One region of the Stenotrophomonas sp. AC248 genome, then DNA from elsewhere that is predicted to be linked to it. Evidence: predicted binding sites of a transcription regulator. Region 1 holds the regulator's gene; each other region holds the start of a gene.
The links. Region 1 encodes FliA, which starts transcription of late flagellar genes. Its sites were predicted from a motif close to TAAAGTTTNNCNNNCNNNGGCCGATAA; they were not measured.
Positions count from the first base shown of each region.

Region 1 (5,901 bases):
GTCCCCTCGCTGTCGGTGCTGGCCTACAGCGAGGTACCCGAGGACAAACGACTGAAGCTGGTCGGCACGATCAGCTGACGTCGGAACCCCGACGGACATGTGCCAGAAAACAGACACACCCCCATTTCGATATCAACGCAGCAGGACATAAAGGGAAACCCGGACCGTGCAGACCACCGACAACCAGCGCTTCCCTTCCACCACCCCGCCGCCCCAGTCCCGGTACCACAGCATGAAAATCAAACGCTTCGTCGCTCCCGATATGCGCTCGGCCATGAACCTGGTGCGCAAGGAACATGGTCCTGATGCGGTGATCCTGTCGAACCGGCGGATCGAGGAAGGCGTCGAGATCGTGGCCGCGGCGAATTACGACGAAGGTGCGGTGCAGCGTGCGCTGGAAGCAGCGCGCAAGGACGTGGCCCCGGCCCCGGCGCCGCGACCGCGCAATGCCGCCGATGCGGTGATCGCCGCGGTGACCCGTCGCAAGCCGACCGTGGTTGCCGCCGAACCGGTGGCCGCCACCACCTCTGCGGTGGCCGCGCTGGCACGTGCCGCAGTGGGTGCCACCGGTCGTACCCTGGACACCGCCAACGAGATCGTGCCGCCGCCGGGCAGCAGCGGCTTCGCGGCCACCCTGGCCCGCGCCGCCACCGCCCCGGCGGCCGGCATGAGCGCGCTGCCGGAACAGATCTTCGCCCCGTTCAACGTCGAGCAGGCCGCCGCCGCGTCGCCGGCACCGGCACAGGCCGAGCCGGCCGTCGCCACCGTCGCCCCGCCGATCAACCGCGCCCGCTTCATCATCGACCCGCCGCTGGACGACGAACCGCACTTCCAGATGCATGTGCCGGCTGCCGCCGTGGCGATGCCGCCGCTGCCGGTCAGCGTCACCGTGCCGCCGGCCCTGCCGGTCGCCGAGGCCGTCGCCGCCGCCGTGCCGCAGGCGCTGGTCGCCGTCGCCGAAACGCGCGTCGAAAACCCGGCGCCGGCGGCCGTCACGGAACCGGCGCAGGCCCAGCCGCAGCCCGCCGCCGAACTGGTGGTCGTGCAGCGCGATGACGAAGAGATCCGCCAGCTGCGCCATGAAGTGGCCGGCATGCGCCACGTCATCGAGCGCGAAATGCATCGCTTCACCGACGAGCGCCTGCGCGGGTCGCCGGTACGCGCCGCCGCGCTGGACCTGATGGACGAATACGGCTTCGACGCCGGCATCAGCCGCGACGTGGCCATGCAGATCCCGCTGGACACCGAAGCCCACCGTGGCCGCGGGCTGATGCTGGGCCTGCTGTCGCGCAAGCTGCCGATCGCCCCGGTTGACCCGCTGGAGTCCGGCGGTGTGATCGCCCTGGTCGGCCCGACCGGTGCCGGCAAGACCACCACCATCGCCAAGCTGGCCTCGCGCTTCGCCGAGAAGCATGCCGCCCGCGACGTGGCCCTGGTCACCACCGATACCGGCCGCATCGGCGCCCGCGAGCAGCTGTACGGCTTCGGCCGCCAGCTCGGCATCGCGGTGCACGAAGCCAACAGCGGCAGCGACCTGAACCAGCTCCTGGAGCGCCTGCAGGACTACAAGCTGGTGCTGATCGACACCGCCGGGCTGGGCCCGCGCGACCGTGCCCTGGCCGCCCAGCTGCAGTGGCTGCGCGCCGCCGAGCAGATCCGCACCCTGCTGGTGCTGCCGGCCAACACCAGCTTCGGCGACATGGACGAGGTGGTCCGCCGCTTCAGTGCCGCCAACCCGCAGGGCGTGGTGCTGAGCAAGCTGGACGAAACCGGCCGCTTCGGCACCGCCCTGTCGGTGGCCGTGGACCACCGCCTGCCGATCACCTGGGTCACCGATGGCCAGGACGTTCCCGAAGACCTGCACCGGGCCAGTGCCGCCAATCTTGTACTTCGCCTTGAAGATTTGCGCCGCGCGGCCGATATGCCCTGCAACCCGGAGTTGAACCATGCCGTCGCGTGAGTACGCCAAGCTGACCAAGACCTTCCCGTTGTCTGCCACCCGCAGCCAGCCGCTGGGCCCTGTGCGCACCATCGCCGTCACCGGCGGCAAGGGCGGCGTGGGCAAAACCAACGTGTCGGCCAACCTGGCCGTGGCGCTCGCCGACATGGGCAAGCGCACGCTGCTGCTGGACGCCGACCTGGGCCTGGCCAACATCGATGTGATCCTGGGCCTGCAGCCCAAGCTGACCCTGGCCGACCTGGTCGCCGGGCGCTGCACCCTGGATGAAGTGATCATGGAAGGCCCCGGTGGCGTGCTGGTGGTCCCGGCCGCATCGGGTCGCCGGCACATGGCCGAACTGCAGCCGGCCGAGCACGTGGGCCTGGTCAACGTGTTCTCCGAACTGGAGCGCGAGCTGGACTTCATGGTGGTGGACACCGCCGCCGGCATCACCGACGGCGTGCTGACCTTCTGCCAGGCCGCCCAGGACACCGTGGTGGTGGTCTGCGACGAGCCGGCCTCGATCACCGACGCCTACGCCCTGATCAAGGTGCTCTCGCGGGAACGCGGCGTGGACCGCATCCAGGTGGTGGCCAACATGGTGCGCGACCCCAACGAGGGCCGCGTGCTGTACGAAAAGCTGACCCGGGTCTGCGAGAAGTTCCTGGCCGATGTGTCGCTGAACTACCTCGGCTGCGTGCCGCAGGATGACTGGCTGCGCCTGTCGGTGCAGCGCCAGCAGCCGGTGGTCAAGGCCTACCCGTCCAGCCCGGCCGCCCAGGCGATCACCGAGATCGCCCGCCGCACCGCCCGCTGGCAGGCCCCGACCGAGCCGCGTGGTGGGGTCGAATTCTTCCTGGAACGCATCCTCAAGCAACGCGGGGTGACCGCATGAAAGGCGCCGCACAATACAAAGAGGTGCAACGCACCGCCGCCAACGAATGCATTGCCCAGCATTCGGACCTGGTGCGCCGCATCGCCCACCACCTGGCCGCGCGCCTGCCGGCCAGCGTGGAAGTGGATGACCTGATCCAGGCCGGCATGATGGGCCTGATCGAAGCCTCGCGCAGCTACGACGCCGACCAGGGCGCCTCGTTCGAAACCTATGCCTCGATCCGCATCCGCGGCTCGATGATCGACGAGATCCGCCGGGGCGACTGGGTACCGCGTTCGGTGCACCGCCGCGCCCGCGACGCCGCGTCCACCATCCGCCGCCTGGAGCAGAGCACCGGCCGTGCCGCCAGCGCCACCGAAGTGGCCGCCGCCATGGACATGCCGCTGCCGGACTACCTGCGCCTGATGGAAGACGCCGCACGCGGCCAGGTGCTGAGCCTGGAATCGCGGATCGAGGACCAGGGCGAGCTGGACACCGTCGCCCAGGGTGGCCCGACCCCGCAGCAGGTGCTGGAGCGTGGCGAATTCGGCCGCGAACTGGGCAATGCGATCGGCCTGCTGCCCGAACGCGAACAGCTGGTGCTGTCGCTGTACTACGAGCAGGAACTGAACCTGAAAGAGATCGGCGCCGTGCTGGGCGTCAGCGAGTCACGCGTGTGCCAGATCCACGGCCAGGCCGTGCTGCGCCTGCGGGGCCGATTGAAGATCTTCGAGGCGGCCGACGCCGGCCTCGCGAACACTTGATACCGAGGAAAGTGCTTTGAACAAGAACATGCGTATCCTGATCGTCGACGATTTCTCGACCATGCGTCGTATCGTCAAGAACCTGCTGGGCGATCTGGGCTTCACCAATACGGCCGAAGCCGAGGACGGGCATGCCGCGCTGTCGCTGCTGCAGAGCCAGCCGTTCGATTTCGTGGTCACCGACTGGAACATGCCGGTGATGACCGGCATCGACCTGCTCAAGGCGATCCGCGCCGACGCCAAGCTGAAGACCCTGCCGGTGCTGATGGTGACCGCCGAAGCCAAGCGCGAACAGATCATCGAAGCGGCCCAGTGCGGCGTCAACGGCTACATCATCAAGCCGTTCACCGCGCAGACCCTGGAAGAAAAGCTCGGCAAGATCTTCGAACGCCTGGCAGCGAGCGCCTGATGGAAACCCTTCGCGACAAATCCGCGCTGGTCCAGCGCCTGCAGGACGCCCTGGCTGCGCTGGAAAGCGGCGATGAAGCCGGCTGGCGCCGGGAAATCGACGCGCTGGCTGCCTTGCGTACCCAGCCGATGATGGCCGGCCTGAACCGGCTCGCCCGCGAACTTGGCCAGGCCCTGGGCGAACTGCCCAGCCTGCCCAGCGAAGCCGGCGAGCTGGACGATGCCTGCGCGCGCCTGGACCACGTGGTGACGATGACCGAACAGGCCACCCACCGCACCCTGGACCTGGCCGAGGAATGCCGGGCGCTGACCGAACAGCTGCGTGCCAACGGCCTCACCGCCGACCAGGACCAGCAGCTGGACCGGATCCGCCACAACCTCACCGAGATCGCCCTTACCCAGAGCTACCAGGACCTCACCGGGCAGATCATCCGCCGCGTGGTGGGGATCGTGCGTCGCGTGCATGAAGGGTTTGGCGCACTCGGCCTGCCGCCGCAGGACGACACCGCGCACAAGCGTGACAACGGCCTGGCCGGCCCGGCCGTGAGTGGCCTGGACCGTCACCAGGTTTCACAGGTGGATGCTGACGACCTGCTTTCGGATTTGGGGCTGTAACACCATGAGCGCTGTTCCAGACGATATTGCCGCCGATTTCATCCTCGAGGCCCAGGAAATCCTGGACCGCCTTGGCGAACAGCTGGTGTCGCTGGAGCAGTCGCCCCAGGACAGTGACCAGCTCAATGCGGTGTTCCGCGGCTTCCACACGCTCAAGGGCGGTGCCGGCTTCCTCGGCATCCAGGCCATGGTCGAGCTGTGCCATGCCGCCGAGGAAACCCTGGGCATGGCCCGCTCCGGCAAGGCCACGCTGCAGGCCCACCACTTCGACGCCGCCCAGCAATCGCTGGATTACCTGCAGTCGATGCTGGATTCGGTCTCGGCCGGTACCGAGCCGGGCTACGCGCCGCCGGAGCTGATCGCACAGTTCGACGTCAACGGCCCGGCCACCCCGGCCGCTGCCGCGACGCCGGCCACCGGCGAACTGATCAGCGAAGACGAGTTCGAAGCACTGCTCGACACCCTGCACGGCGGCGCTGCCCCGGCAGCGGTGGCCAGGAAGGCCGACGACGGTCTGATCGGCGAAGACGAATTTGAAGCCCTGCTCGACCAGCTGCACGGCGGCGCCGTGCCCGGCGCCAAGCCCGCAGTCGCGGCCGCCCCGCCGCCGCGCGCACCGGCCGCACCGCCGGCCAAGCCGGCCGCCAACAAGCCGGTGGCCGAGGCCGAGCACACCGTGCGCGTGGACACCAAGCGCCTGGACGCCATCGTCAACCTGATCGGCGAACTGGTGCTGTCACGCAACCGCCTCAAGACCCTGCGTGCGCGCCTGCACGACGAAGAACTCGACCGCGCCGTCTCCACCCTGGACATCGCCACCGCGCGCCTGCAGTCGGCGGTGATGCGCACCCGCATGCAGCCGGTGGGCAAGGTGTTCTCGCGCTTCCCCAAGGTGGCGCGCGACGTGGCGCGCAACCTGAAGAAGGAAGTGGAACTGGAGCTGGTCGGCGCTGAAACCGAGCTCGACCGCAACCTGGTCGAGGCCCTGGCCGACCCGCTGGTGCACCTGGTGCGCAACGCCATCGACCACGGCGTGGAAACCCCCGACCTGCGTGAAGCCCAGGGCAAGCCGCGCAGCGGCCACGTGCGGCTGTCGGCGCAGCAGGAAGGCGACTACGTCAGCATTGAAGTGCAGGACGACGGCGCCGGCATCGATCCCGAACGGCTGCGCCAGAAGGCGCGCGAAAAGGGCCTGATCGATCCGGAAGCGGCGGCCCGCCTGACCAGCGAGGAATGCCTGCACCTGGTGTTCCTGCCGGGCTTCTCGACCAAGCAGGAAGTCACCGACATTTCCGGCCGTG
Region 1 is NZ_OZ409840.1:2,031,764-2,037,664, reverse strand. It holds gene flhA (flagellar biosynthesis protein FlhA) at 1-78, shown strand, start outside; gene flhF (flagellar biosynthesis protein FlhF) at 233-1,960, shown strand; gene ACZ0AE_RS09320 (MinD/ParA family ATP-binding protein) at 1,947-2,834, shown strand; gene ACZ0AE_RS09315 (RNA polymerase sigma factor FliA) at 2,831-3,577, shown strand; gene cheY (chemotaxis response regulator CheY) at 3,594-3,986, shown strand; gene ACZ0AE_RS09305 (protein phosphatase CheZ) at 3,986-4,600, shown strand; gene ACZ0AE_RS09300 (chemotaxis protein CheA) at 4,605-5,901, shown strand, end outside.

Region 2 (5,901 bases), 1.1 Mb from region 1:
CACCAGCGCCAGCCTCAGTGCCGGCGTGGGCGGGGCTGCGCTGGCGTCGGCGGCGCGGGTGGAAACCGCATTTGAAGTGCTCGATGGCGGCAGCATGGCCGGTAGTGCCTTCGCCAATGGTGCAGGTCAACTGCAGCAGGTGCAGGGCAACCAGGCACTGCAGGCCAGCCTGGACAGCCTGTCGGGCAAGGCCCACGCGCTGGCCACCGCGGCCACCTTCGACAGCGTCGACCTCAACCGCCGCGCGCTGTCGGCGCGATTTGGCCAGGTGCAGGGCGCACCCCGTCTGCGCGGTGCCTGGCAGAACCAGCTCGGCGAGGTCGGGCAGGGCAGCTTCTCTGCCAGCGGCGCCGACACCCGCGGCTGGATGATGGGCCAGGACATGGCCTTTGGCAGCAACGGTGTGCTTGGCTTCGCCTTTGGCGAGACCCGCACGCACAACAGCCGCGACTGGGGCAGTGACCGTGGCCGTGACCGCCAATCGCAGGCGCAGGTGTATGCCGGCTGGGGCACGGGGCGAGCCTATGCGCTTGGCCAGCTGGGCGCCGGCCAGTTCACGCGGGAAATCGATCGCCAGCTGCTGCTCGGTGCCGGCCAGTACGGGGTCAATGCCCGTTACGGCGGCCAGTTCACGGCGGCCAGCGTGGAAACCGGCTATCGCCTCGGCGATGGCCGCGCCTCGTTGACCCCGTACCTGGGGGCCGACTACGCCCGCGTGGACAGCGACCGCTTCAGCGAACAGGGCGGGCTGGGCTTCGGCCTGCGCACCCAGGGCGGGGTGAGCACGCGCAGCCAGGCACTGGCCGGCGTGCGCGCCGAACGCCAGTGGGGCAGCTGGGCGCTGCGCGGCTATGCCGAATGGCAGCAGCTGCTGTCCAGTGATGGGCTGGTGCAGGACGCCAGCTTTGTCGGCGTGGATGCCTGGGCGCCGATGGCGGGCCTGCAGCCGGCGCGGTCGGGTGGGCTGTTCGGCCTGTCGGTGGAATCGTGGCTGACCCGCAACACGCGGGTGGCGTTCGGTTACGACCAGCGCTTCGGGCCGCGCGGTGACCTGAGCCAGGTGGCGCTGCGCTACTCGGCTGCCTTCTGAGCACCCGGCCGCTGTCGGGGCGACCAACGTAACGGTCTGAAACGCAGAAGGGCGCGATGCAATCGCGCCCTTCTTCATGGTGCGGCAGAGCGGCTCAGTTGCCGCGCAGCGTGCCCAGTCGCGGCGTGGCCCGGCCCAGCGGCATCTTCAGCTTGCCGATGGAATGGATGCGCGTTTCGGCGATCTTGTCGGCCGCCCGCTGGGGCGCGATGCCCTCCTGCTGGGACAGGGCGAAGATCCGGCCGAGGTTGTGGTAAATGCTGCGGATCAGACGCATCGCGCGTTCGCGGTTGTAGCCGTCGATTTCCAGCGAGACATTCATCACCCCGCCCGCGTTGACCGCATAGTCCGGGGCATACAGGATGCCGCGCGCATGCAGTTCATCGCCGACCTCCAGGCTGGAGAGCTGGTTGTTGGCGGTGCCGCAGACGATCTTGCACTTCAACCGGGCCAGGGTCTGCGGGTTGATCGCCCCTTCCAGCGCGCACGGGGCGAACACATCGGCGTTGACGTCGTAGATGTCGTCCGGCTTCACGGCCTCGGCGCCGTATTCGGTGACCGCACGTTCGACCCGCGCGCTGTCCAGGTCGGTGACGAACAGCTTGGCGCCCCGGTCGCGCAGCAGCTTCACCAACTCCATGCCGATGTGGCCCAGGCCCTGCACCGCGATGCTGGTCTTGCCCACTTCTTCATGGCCCAGCTTGTGCTGCATCGAGGCCATCAGCGCCTGCAGCGCGCCATAGGCGGTGAACGGGGCCGGGTCGCCGGAGCCGCCATGGACCTGGTGCACGCCGGTGACGTACTCGCTTTCCAGGTAGATGTTTTCCATGTCGTTGACATCGGTGCCCACGTCCTCGGCGGTGATGTAGCGCCCGCCGAGCGAGTCGACGTAGCGGCCGAACGCGCGGAACAGCACCTCGCTCTTGTCCTGGCGCGGGTCGCCGATGATCACCGCCTTGCCGCCACCCACGTTCAGCCCGGCCAGGGCGTTCTTGTAGGTCATGGTGCGGCTCAGGCGCAGCGCGTCGGCCAGCGCATCATCGGTGCTGGCGTACGGGCGCATGCGCACGCCACCCAGGGCAGGGCCCAGGGTGGTGTTGTGGATGGCGATGATCGCCCTCAGGCCGGCATCGCGGTTGTGGCAGAACACCACTTGTTCGTGACCGGAAGTTTCGAGGGTTTCAAATAACATGGTGGCTCCGATGGGGCGAACGGCTGGGAACAGCGTCGAACGCACCAGCAAAAGGTGGGTTGTAAAACAAAAAAAGCGACTTCGTCGGATCGGGGGACGGGTCGCGCGGCGCCATTCTAGTGCATTCCGCCGGAGGGTGTTGTCAGGGCTTGCCCCGACCCCGCGACAGGCATCGGCCCCGGTTGCGACGGCACGGGCCATTAAAGTTGCTGAAGATGGCGCCGATGCCGTGGCAACGGTGCGCAGTACCAGCAATGCCAGGACGGACGACGTGGGTGCAGTGACAACACAGAAGCAGTGCCGCCCAAGGCGGCCGCGCGGATGGACATGAACGTGATCGTGGCGGCGGGGCTGGCGGGAGCGGTCGCGTTGGGCGTGGCGGTGACCTGGCAGCGCAGGTGGCGCGCCTCCGCGCCGGCGGGGGCCGCGCGTGCGCGTGCGCCCGTGACGCTACCGACTGCGCAGCCCGGCACTGTCACCGCTACTGCCCCCGCCGAGGCGCTGCAGGCGGGCCTGCACGCATTGGCGCTGGTGCGGCGCAGTGGCGACACCGCCGCCGACGACCGGCACCACGATGGCGCGCTGCACGTGGCGGTGGTGGCGGCACTGGAGCAGCGCGACTGGTCGGCCCGGCAGCTGCCCCGGCGCCCGCAACTGCTGCCGCAGTTGATCCAGACGGTCAACGACAGCGACGCCTCGGCCCGCGCGATGGCCGCCATCATCGGCCAGGACCCGGTGTTGACCGGCAACCTGCTGCGCATTGCCAACAGCCCGGTGTACCGCCTGCAGTCCAAGCCAGTGGACAGCCTGCAGCGGGCGGTGACGCTGGTGGGTACCGAGGGTATCCGCCAGATCATCAGCGCGGTGCTGGTGCAGCCGGTGATGCAGGTGCACTGCGAGGCCTTCCCGCAGTTCGGCACGGTGATCTGGGAGCACGCGCTGCTGGCCTCGCGCGCGGCGGCCGATCATGCGCGGCTGGTGACCCATGAAGACGCCTTCGCCGCGCAGTGGCTGGGGCTGACCCAGGGCCTGGGCGCGGCGTTGGTGATGCGGCAGCTGCTGGACGCCTGCGCCGCGCAGGACGGGGCGCTGCCATCGCGCGCGCTGGCCATGCAGTTGCTGGATGCCTGGACCTTGCCCGTGGCCGGGCGCATCGCGGCGGCCTGGGAACTGCCGGGTGCGGTGCACGAAGCGCTGCTGCGCGACGCCGGCAGGGCCGAGGGAGGACTGTCGGCCAGCCTGCGCTTCGCGCGGGCGGCGGCCGCCGCCAGCCTGCTGTGCCGGCATGGCCGGATCGGCCAGGCGCAGGCGCTGGCTATCCTGGAACAGCAGCACGGCACCCCGCCGCACGCGCTGCAGTGGATCTGGCGGCGCCTGCATGGGCGCGCGGTGGAAACCCTGGACGCCGACGAGGCGGAGGCCTGAGGGCAGGGCGGGCGCAGACGGCGTCTGCCGCCAGCGCCGGGTTACAGCTGTGATTCCAGCGGCAGCCAGCTGATGGCGCGTGCGCTGGCCCGCAGCCAGAACGAGGTGTCCGGTTCCCGATCGAGCAGTACCGGTGGCTGGGCGGCCCGATCCAGCCAGCGCACCCGGTCCTGTGCGTCCAGCGTCACCCAGTAGCTCTGCGCCGGGTCGGCCAGGCGCAGGTACTCGGCACGCAGTTGCGCGCCCAGCACCGCATCGTCGAACAGCACGCCCATCTCGGTGTTGAGGTAGGCCGAGCGTGGGTCGAGGTTGAACGAGCCGACGAAACCGCGCCGGTCATCCAGCAGGAAGGCCTTGGTGTGCAGGCTGGCCCCGCTGCTGCCGAACAGGCCGCTGCGGTCGCCATAGCCGTGCGCCTTCAGTTCGTAAAGGTGCACGCCACTGCGCAGCAGGGGTGCCCGGTAGTGCATGTAGCCCCCGTGCACGGCGGCGACGTCGTTGGCCGCCAGCGAGTTGGTCACCACCCCGACCAGGGCGCCGCGCTTGACCATGGCGCCCATGCCGTCGGTGCCTTCCTCGCCGGGCACGAAGTACGGCGAGATGAGCAGCGCCTTGTGGCGGGTGGCCTGCATCTCGCTGACCAGCCGGGTGACCAGCCAGTTCGACGTGTCATCGCGGCGGTGCTTCATGGCCGGGTCGGAGACGATCTCCACGTTCGGTGACCAGTGCAGCTCGACCGCGTCGCGGTAGTACGAGCGCGCCGACTGCGATTGCTGGACACGGCGCAGGTACGGCTGGGCGACATCGCGCCTGGCTTCGTTCTCGGATTCGCGCACCAGCAGGCGCAGCTGGGCCGGGGTGTGGAAGGCCAGCGCGGCGATTGGAACGGCGGTTTCGCTGTTCCAGTATTCGTCAAAAATACGGTTGGCCTGGTCTACCGCATGACCGGCAACCAGCAGGTCCAGATCGCGGAAGTTCACGTCCGACCGTGCGCTGAAATATTCTTCGCCGATGTTGCGGCCGCCGACGATGGCCACGCGCCCATCGGCGATCCACGCCTTGTTGTGCATGCGATGGTTGACGCTGAAAAATCGCTGCACCATTTCCACCAGCCGCCACAGCCCGGTGCGGTTGCGGAAGGGGTTGTAGAGGCGGATCTCGATGTTGGGATGTTCATCGAGCGCCATCAGCAGCGCATCCTTGTCCTGGGCATTCATGTCATCGAGCAGCAGGCGCACCCGCACGCCGCGTTCGGCGGCCTGGTACAGGGACTGCGCCATCAGGTGGCCGATCAGGTCGTCGTGCCAGATGTAGTACTGCAGGTCCAGGCTGCGACCGGCATGGGCGGTGATGACGGCGCGCGCGGCGTAGGCATCCAGCCCGTCGGCCAGGAAGGCGACGCCGCTCTGGCCGGGGTGGCTGGCCTGCAGGCGGGTCAGTTCGCGGTCGATGACAGTCTGCGCCGGCTGGACCGGCAGTACGCTGCTGGGGGCGCCCATCGCCTTCGGGGTCAGGTGGTCGGCCAGCAGCAGGCCGCTGAGCACCAACAGCACCAGCACCGCGAGCACGATTCCCAGCCAGCGCAGCATCCGGCGCCAGAGCGGCTTTCGTTCAGTCATGTGCCGATGCTAAGCCGGGCGTGCGTGCACGGCGAGTGCCGGGCGCGCACGGCCGCATCAGAAGCGTTCGTCGGGCGCGAGGTAGCGCCACTGGCCGGGCACCAGCTTGCCCATGGCGACGCGGCCGATGCGCAGGCGGCGGACGCTGACGACGTCGAGCCCGACCTGGCGGCACATGTCGCGCAGCTGGCCGGGCTGTACGGGTTTGATGGCAAAGCGCAGGCGGGTTTCGTTCTGCCAGCTGACCTTGCACGGGGGCAGGGGCCAGTTGCGGAAGCTGAGGCCATGGGCGAGGCGCTTCATGCCATAGGGCGCCAGTTCGCCACTGACTTCGACCAGATATTCCTGTTCGAGGGTGGCGCCGCGATCCTTGAGGTGGGACACGACGCGGCCGTCCTGGCTGACGACGACCAGGCCGCTGTCTTCGTCGGCAAGGGGCATGACCAGTTGCAGGGCGTGGAAATGGCGCTGGAGGAGGGTGACGCCGGTGGCGTCCAGTTCGCTGCGGCTGTCGGGGGTGACCAGGGCGCACAGTTCGTCGGCGCGCATGCCGGCGGGTTTGTGCAGGAGCATGC
Region 2 is NZ_OZ409840.1:3,150,920-3,156,820, reverse strand. It holds gene ACZ0AE_RS14405 (S8 family serine peptidase) at 1-1,090, shown strand, start outside; gene ACZ0AE_RS14400 (Glu/Leu/Phe/Val dehydrogenase dimerization domain-containing protein) at 1,185-2,282, opposite strand; gene ACZ0AE_RS14395 (HDOD domain-containing protein) at 2,610-3,707, shown strand; gene ACZ0AE_RS14390 (phospholipase D family protein) at 3,749-5,326, opposite strand; gene ACZ0AE_RS14385 (rRNA pseudouridine synthase) at 5,384-5,901, opposite strand, start outside.
Region 2: the regulator FliA is predicted to act here: its motif matches at 2,484-2,510, upstream of ACZ0AE_RS14395 (HDOD domain-containing protein).

Region 3 (5,901 bases), 2.5 Mb from region 1:
CGCGTCGTCGCGCATCGTGAAGCCGATCTCGTCGGCGGCGCGGTTGGGCTGCTGGCGGCACTCTTCCATGCGCTGTGCCTGCCAGTTGTTCAGTTGCATCGCCGCTTCGCGGGTGCCGGGTGCCCAATGCTCCACCGGTTCGACCGCCAGCATCGGCACGTCCAGCACGGCCTGCGCCTGGCGGGTACGCGGCTGCCGCCAGGGGGCGGCGGCCAGCACCGCTGGCAGTTCATCGGTGCCAGCGGTCTCCTGCGGCCCGCCCAGCAGAGCGCGCTGGCGCTGGATCACGGCCAGCGCGGCCGGCTCGATCCATGGCTCCAGGGCCACGGCACGCTCGCCCATTCCCCGAAGCAGCTGCACCAAACTCGGCGTGAGCAGGCCCGCGTCCTTTCCACCGGCGGCGATCACGCGCGAGACAGCCACCAGCGCCGCCTCCGGCCAGCGATTGACCGCCAGCCCCAGCCGGGCCAGCGCATGCTTTGAACTGCTGGCTGCACGCGCCACGGCCTCCACCGCCTCGGGGGTGCCGATGTGGGCGAGCGCATCGCCGGCTTGCTCGATGATCGCCCCCGGCTCCAGCAATGGCAGCGCCGCCACGCCACGCTCCACCAGCACCGTGGCGACGAAACGCGCATCGCTCCAGAACTTCTCGTTGGGGCGCAGCCGCATCGCCACGTCGAGCGCGGCCGGATCGGTGGCGATGGTCATCAGCCAATGCAGGCAGGCGTGTCGTTCCGCGCCATCGGTGGGCGCCAGCAGCAGCGAGTGAGCCAGGGCCGGCACGTCGGGCAGCAGCAACAGCAGCGCCGGCTGGCGGCAGGCCGGCACGTGCGGCAGGTGTTGGGTGATGCGCGCCACGCAGGCCTGCCACACCGCCTCATCGGCCACCGACAGATGCTTGCGCAGCGCTTCATCGGCGGGGCTGAGCGGTCTGCTCCAGATCGAGCCAAACGGGGCATCGACCTGGCCATGGAAGCGCAGGCTATGCCGTTGGGAAGAGGAGTCGTACTCGCTCTCGACCTGGATCTGCTGCGCGTCCAGCAGCATCGCCACGACGTCTTCCAGGCCATGGCTGGCAACCAGCCAGTGCACCACGTCGGCGAACAGTCCTTCGTGCCCGTAGTGATTGTTGAGCGCCACCACCAGCAGCATCCGGTCGGCATCACGGTCGGGCGCAGGCGCAGCTCCCCGCAGCCGTTCGGCCATCCTGCGCAGGGCCGGCAGCAGGGCGGCATCGCTGCCCGGCTCGTTGACGTCCACGCTGAGCCGACCGTTCAAGCGCTTCCACACGACGATCGGGTCATGCGCCGGCAGCGTCGCCGGAAAACGGCGCGAGGCGTACATCAACGCCAGGTGTGGCGGGGTAATACGTACCGGCGTGCCTTGCGCCGACCACGGCGGCAGGCGGGGATCATGCGCGACGTCCGGCGCGACGGGGGCCATGTTGGTGAACCAGTCCGACCCGACCTGCGTCGCGACCGCAGGCGCATCCTCGGCGATCTGGGTATGCCAGGACTGCAGCATCCCCGCGTCGCGAAGGGCGGCGTAGGCCAGCTGCGCCCCCACGTCACTGACGCCGCCGCGGCGACGCAGGCCGGTGACGGTGAGCGAATCGCCCGGCTTGAGCGCGCCGGTGAGGATGGCGTGGCGGATGTGCTCGAAGGCCGTTGCCGCTTCGTCATCGGCATTGGCCACCGGCGTGGGGGCCGCAGGGGCGACGCTGGGTGCGGGTGCGGGTGCGGGTGCGGGTGCGGGTGCGGATGCGGATGCGGATGCGGATGCGGATGCAGCAGGCTGGGGCACCTTGGCGGCGCGCGGCGCGGCCTTTGCTGGCGCGGTCGGTGCGATCCCGGGCGTGGCTGCTGCACCGGTTTCGCTGTAGCCCTTGCCGGTTTTTTCATTGACCAGCTTGGTCAGCGCCAATGCAGCCTTGGCGGCATCGGCAAAGGACTTGGTCTGGCTTTGCCCTTGGGTTCCGATGCGGCCCCAGCGGACATTGAGGTCGGCGTCGACCTGTTCCACTTCCCAGAACTTGCTGGTGGTTCCTTCGACGAGTTCGAATCGACGCATCACGTTCGTGCTTCCCTGGCTTGCGCGGTGGCCACAACGCAACCGCTTCCATGTGCCCATAGCATATCGGCGAACGGCAGCACCCGCATGACCGCCGGCCTACTACCGGCGGTGCAGCGTGCGTCGCAGGTGCGGCTCAGGCGCGCAGGGCTTCCAGGTCGCGGATCAGCTCGCTGACGGAAATGGCATCGAGTGCGGGGGGCGATCGTCAAGCCGGGCGCAGCAACGCGAGCTCGAAGGCGGGATCGCGGGCGTTCCAGCGTGCGCTGACCCGCAGCCCGGCCTGGGCCACCAGCGCGGCGAAGGATGCCTCGGTGTACTTGTGACTGTACTCGACGGTCATTGCTTCGCCTTCGGCGAAATCGAACCGCTGCCCGGCCACATGCACGGTCTGCGCGCGGGTACTGACCAGTTCGGTTTCGATGCGCAGGCGCTGCACGCTGTAGCGCGCGCGATGCTGGAAGGCGTCCAGGTCGAAGTCGCTGCCGATCTCGCGGTTGAGCCGCGCCAACAGGTTGAGGGTGAACGCCGCCGTGACGCCGGCGGCATCGTTGTAGGCGGCCTCGATCAGGGCCGGGTCCTTGTGCAGGTCGATACCGATCAGGGCCATGCCGTCACGGCCCATGGTCTGGCGCATCGCCTGCAGCAGCGCGACCGCGTCGGGTTCGGCGAAGTTGCCCAGCGTGGACCCCGGGAAGAACAGCAGCCGGCGTGCGGGTTCGCGCTGCGGCTCGGGCAGCTGCACCGGGCGGGTGAAGTCGGCGCAGACCGGCAGCATTTCGATGTCCGGCAGGGCCACGGCCAGCCGCGCGATGCTGGCAAGCAGGGCGGCGCGCGAGATTTCGATGGGCGTGTAGGCCACCGGGTCGGCGAGCGCGTGCAGCAGCAATTCGGTCTTGCGGCCGCTGCCGCTGCCCAGTTCGACCACGTGCAGGCGCGGGCCGACCACGCCGGCGATGTCGGCGGCGCAGTCCTGCAGCAGCTGCAGTTCGGTGCGCGTGGGGTAGTACTCGGGCTGGCGGGTGATCTGCTCGAACAGCGCCGAGCCGCGGGCGTCGTAGAAGTACTTGGAGGGCAGCTGCCGGGGCCGGGTGGACAGGCCCTGCAGGATGTCGGCGGTGATCCGGGCGCGATCGGGCTGCAGGTCGGTGAGCGCCTCGAGCGCGTCGGTGACGGTGCTCATGCCGGGTCCCGCGCAAGGCGCACGCCGGAGAACTGCCAGCGCGCCGAGGGTGCGAAGAAATTGCGGTAGCTGGCGCGTACGTGCGCGTCGGGGGTGGCGCAGCTGCCGCCACGCAGGATCCATTGGCCGTTCATGAATTTACCGTTGTACTCGCCGAGGTTGCCGGCGAAGGGGCGAAAGCCCGGATAGGCACCGTAGGCGCTGCTGGTCCATTCCCAGACATCGCCGAACAGCTGCAGGAGGGCGTGGTCGCCTGCCGGGGCGCCGCGCGGGTGGAGGTGGTCGGCGTCGGCAAAGTGGCCGTGGGACGGGACGCCGGCGGCGGCCGCTTCCCATTCGAACTCGGTGGGCAGCCGCGCGCCCTGCCAGCGGGCGTAGGCGTCGGCTTCGAAATAGCTGAGGTGGCAGACCGGTGCATGCGGGTCCAGCGGGCGCCAGCCGCCCAGGGTGAACTCGCGCTCCAGCGCGTCATCCCAGTACAGCGGGTGCTGCCAGCCTTCGGCCTGGCATAGCGCCCAGCCCTCGCTCATCCACAGGCCCACCTCGGCATAGCCGCCGGCCGCGATGAACTGCCGGTACTCGGCATTGCTGACCGGGCGGTTGGCCAGGGCATGGGCCGGGACCAGAACGCGATGCACGGGGGATTCGTTGTCATAGGCGAACGCGGCATGGGCGGGCCAGGCGGGCGCGCCGATCTCGACGATCTGCTCGGGGCTGTCCTGCCAACGCAGCGGCGTGGCGGTGGCCTGCGCGTGCGCGAGGTCGTCGCGGTACGCCGGCTGCAACGGGTTGCACCATAGCGCGTGCTTGATGTCGGTGAGCAGCAGCTCCTGGTGCTGCTGCTCGTGGTGCAGGCCCAGCAGCAGCTGGTGGCAGGCCTGCGGCGCGAGCGCGTCGGCCTGCAGCAGGGCGATCACCTGCGCATCGACCCGGGCACGGTAGTGCAGCACCTGCTCCAGCGAGGGACGCGAGAGCAACCCGCGCTGCGGACGCGCGTGCGCCGGACCGATGCTCTGGTAGTAGCTGTTGAACAAATAATGCCACTCGGCATTGAACGGGACGTGGCCGGGCTGGCTGGCCAGCACGAAGCGTTCGAAAAACCAAGTGGTATGGGCCAGGTGCCATTTGCTGGGGCTGGCGTCGGGCATGCTTTGCACCATCGCATCCTCGGCGCTCAGCGGTGCCGCCAGCGCAACGCTGCGCGCGCGGATGCCGGCGTAACGCGCCGCAAGTGCAGCGGCAGGGGATGTGGCGGCGGGCGGTGGCGAGGCGACGGCGGTGTTCATCGCGGTCAGGATCGACCAGCGCTGGTGAGCGGGACGTCATGGGAAGGCTCACGTGGCGTGACACGCTCAAGTTGAATACGCAGCGGCCGCTACCGGGAAGACCATTGCCTGCGTGGCCCGGTTTGCACCTGCAGCCCTGGCGCGCCGGCCTGCTTTCGTGGAACCGTTCTTGCCCAGTCACCCGCTACGCCAGCCCGGCCATTACCTGTTCCTGTTGCCTGCCCTGCTGGTAGGCGTCGGGGTGTGGTCGGCCACGCCGGCCGACGAGGTGGGCAGTGCGATGCACCGCATCCTGCCGCTGGTGCTGACCTGCCTGGGCACCGGCCTGGGCCTGGTCTACAACCGCGTGCGTGCGGTGTGCCTGCTGCTGGCGATCGCGCTGGCCTTTGCCGTGCTGCACGGGCTGGTGGGCAGCTTCCTCAATACCGGCGCGGTCAGTGCGCTGACGCCGCTGGTGTTCCATGCGGTGTCGCTGTGGCTGCCGCTGCTGTTTGCGTTGCACGGGCTGTGGCCCGAGCGCGGCAGGATGCGCCAGGACCTGCTGCTGCGCGGCATCGTCAGTAGCGTGGCCGTGGGCGTCTTCGCGCTGCTGGCGGCGCAGGGCCCGCAGGGCATGCACGACCTGCTGTCGAACCATCACTGGCCCTGGTTGCCGACCGGCTGGAGCCGCCTGGCCCAGGTGCCGACGGTCGCCTTCGTGGTGGCCCTGCTTGGGTTGGCGGTGCAGGCGCTGCGTCAACCACGCCCGCTGCATACGGCGATGCTGGTGGCCCTGCTGGTGGTCTGGGCGATGCTGCCGCGGGTGTTCCTGTCGCCGGCCCTGCTACCGGCGTTGGCCAGCACGGCCTTGCTGCTGCTGGTGTCGGCGATGCTGCAGGAGTCCTTCCACATGGCCTATCGCGATGAACTCACCGGCCTGCCCGGGCGGCGGGCGCTGAACGAGTGCCTGCAGCGGGTGGGCGCCACCTACACGATCGCGATGGTGGACGTGGACCACTTCAAGCGCTTCAACGATACCCATGGCCACGACAACGGCGATGACGTGCTGAAGCTGGTGGCCGCGCGCCTCGCGGGCGTGGGCGGTGGCGGGCGGGCGTTCCGCTACGGTGGCGAAGAGTTCGCGCTGGTGTTCCTGGACCGCCCTGCCCCGGCGTGCGTGGACGCGGTGGAAGCGGTCAGGGCCACCGTGGAAGGTACGCGCCTGCAGCTGCGCGACCGCGCCGCGCGGGTCCGCGACGATGCGGTCGGACGCTTGCAGCGCGGCCGCGGCGGCGCCGGCACGGTGGTGCAGGTGACGGTGAGCATCGGCATGGCCGACAGCCGGGTGGGCGACAGCCCGCAGGCGGTGCTGAAGGCGGCCGA
Region 3 is NZ_OZ409840.1:4,488,610-4,494,510, forward strand. It holds gene ACZ0AE_RS20065 (DUF4132 domain-containing protein) at 1-2,070, opposite strand, end outside; gene egtD (L-histidine N(alpha)-methyltransferase) at 2,279-3,253, opposite strand; gene egtB (ergothioneine biosynthesis protein EgtB) at 3,250-4,539, opposite strand; gene ACZ0AE_RS20080 (GGDEF domain-containing protein) at 4,709-5,901, shown strand, end outside.
Region 3: the regulator FliA is predicted to act here: its motif matches at 4,606-4,632, upstream of ACZ0AE_RS20080 (GGDEF domain-containing protein).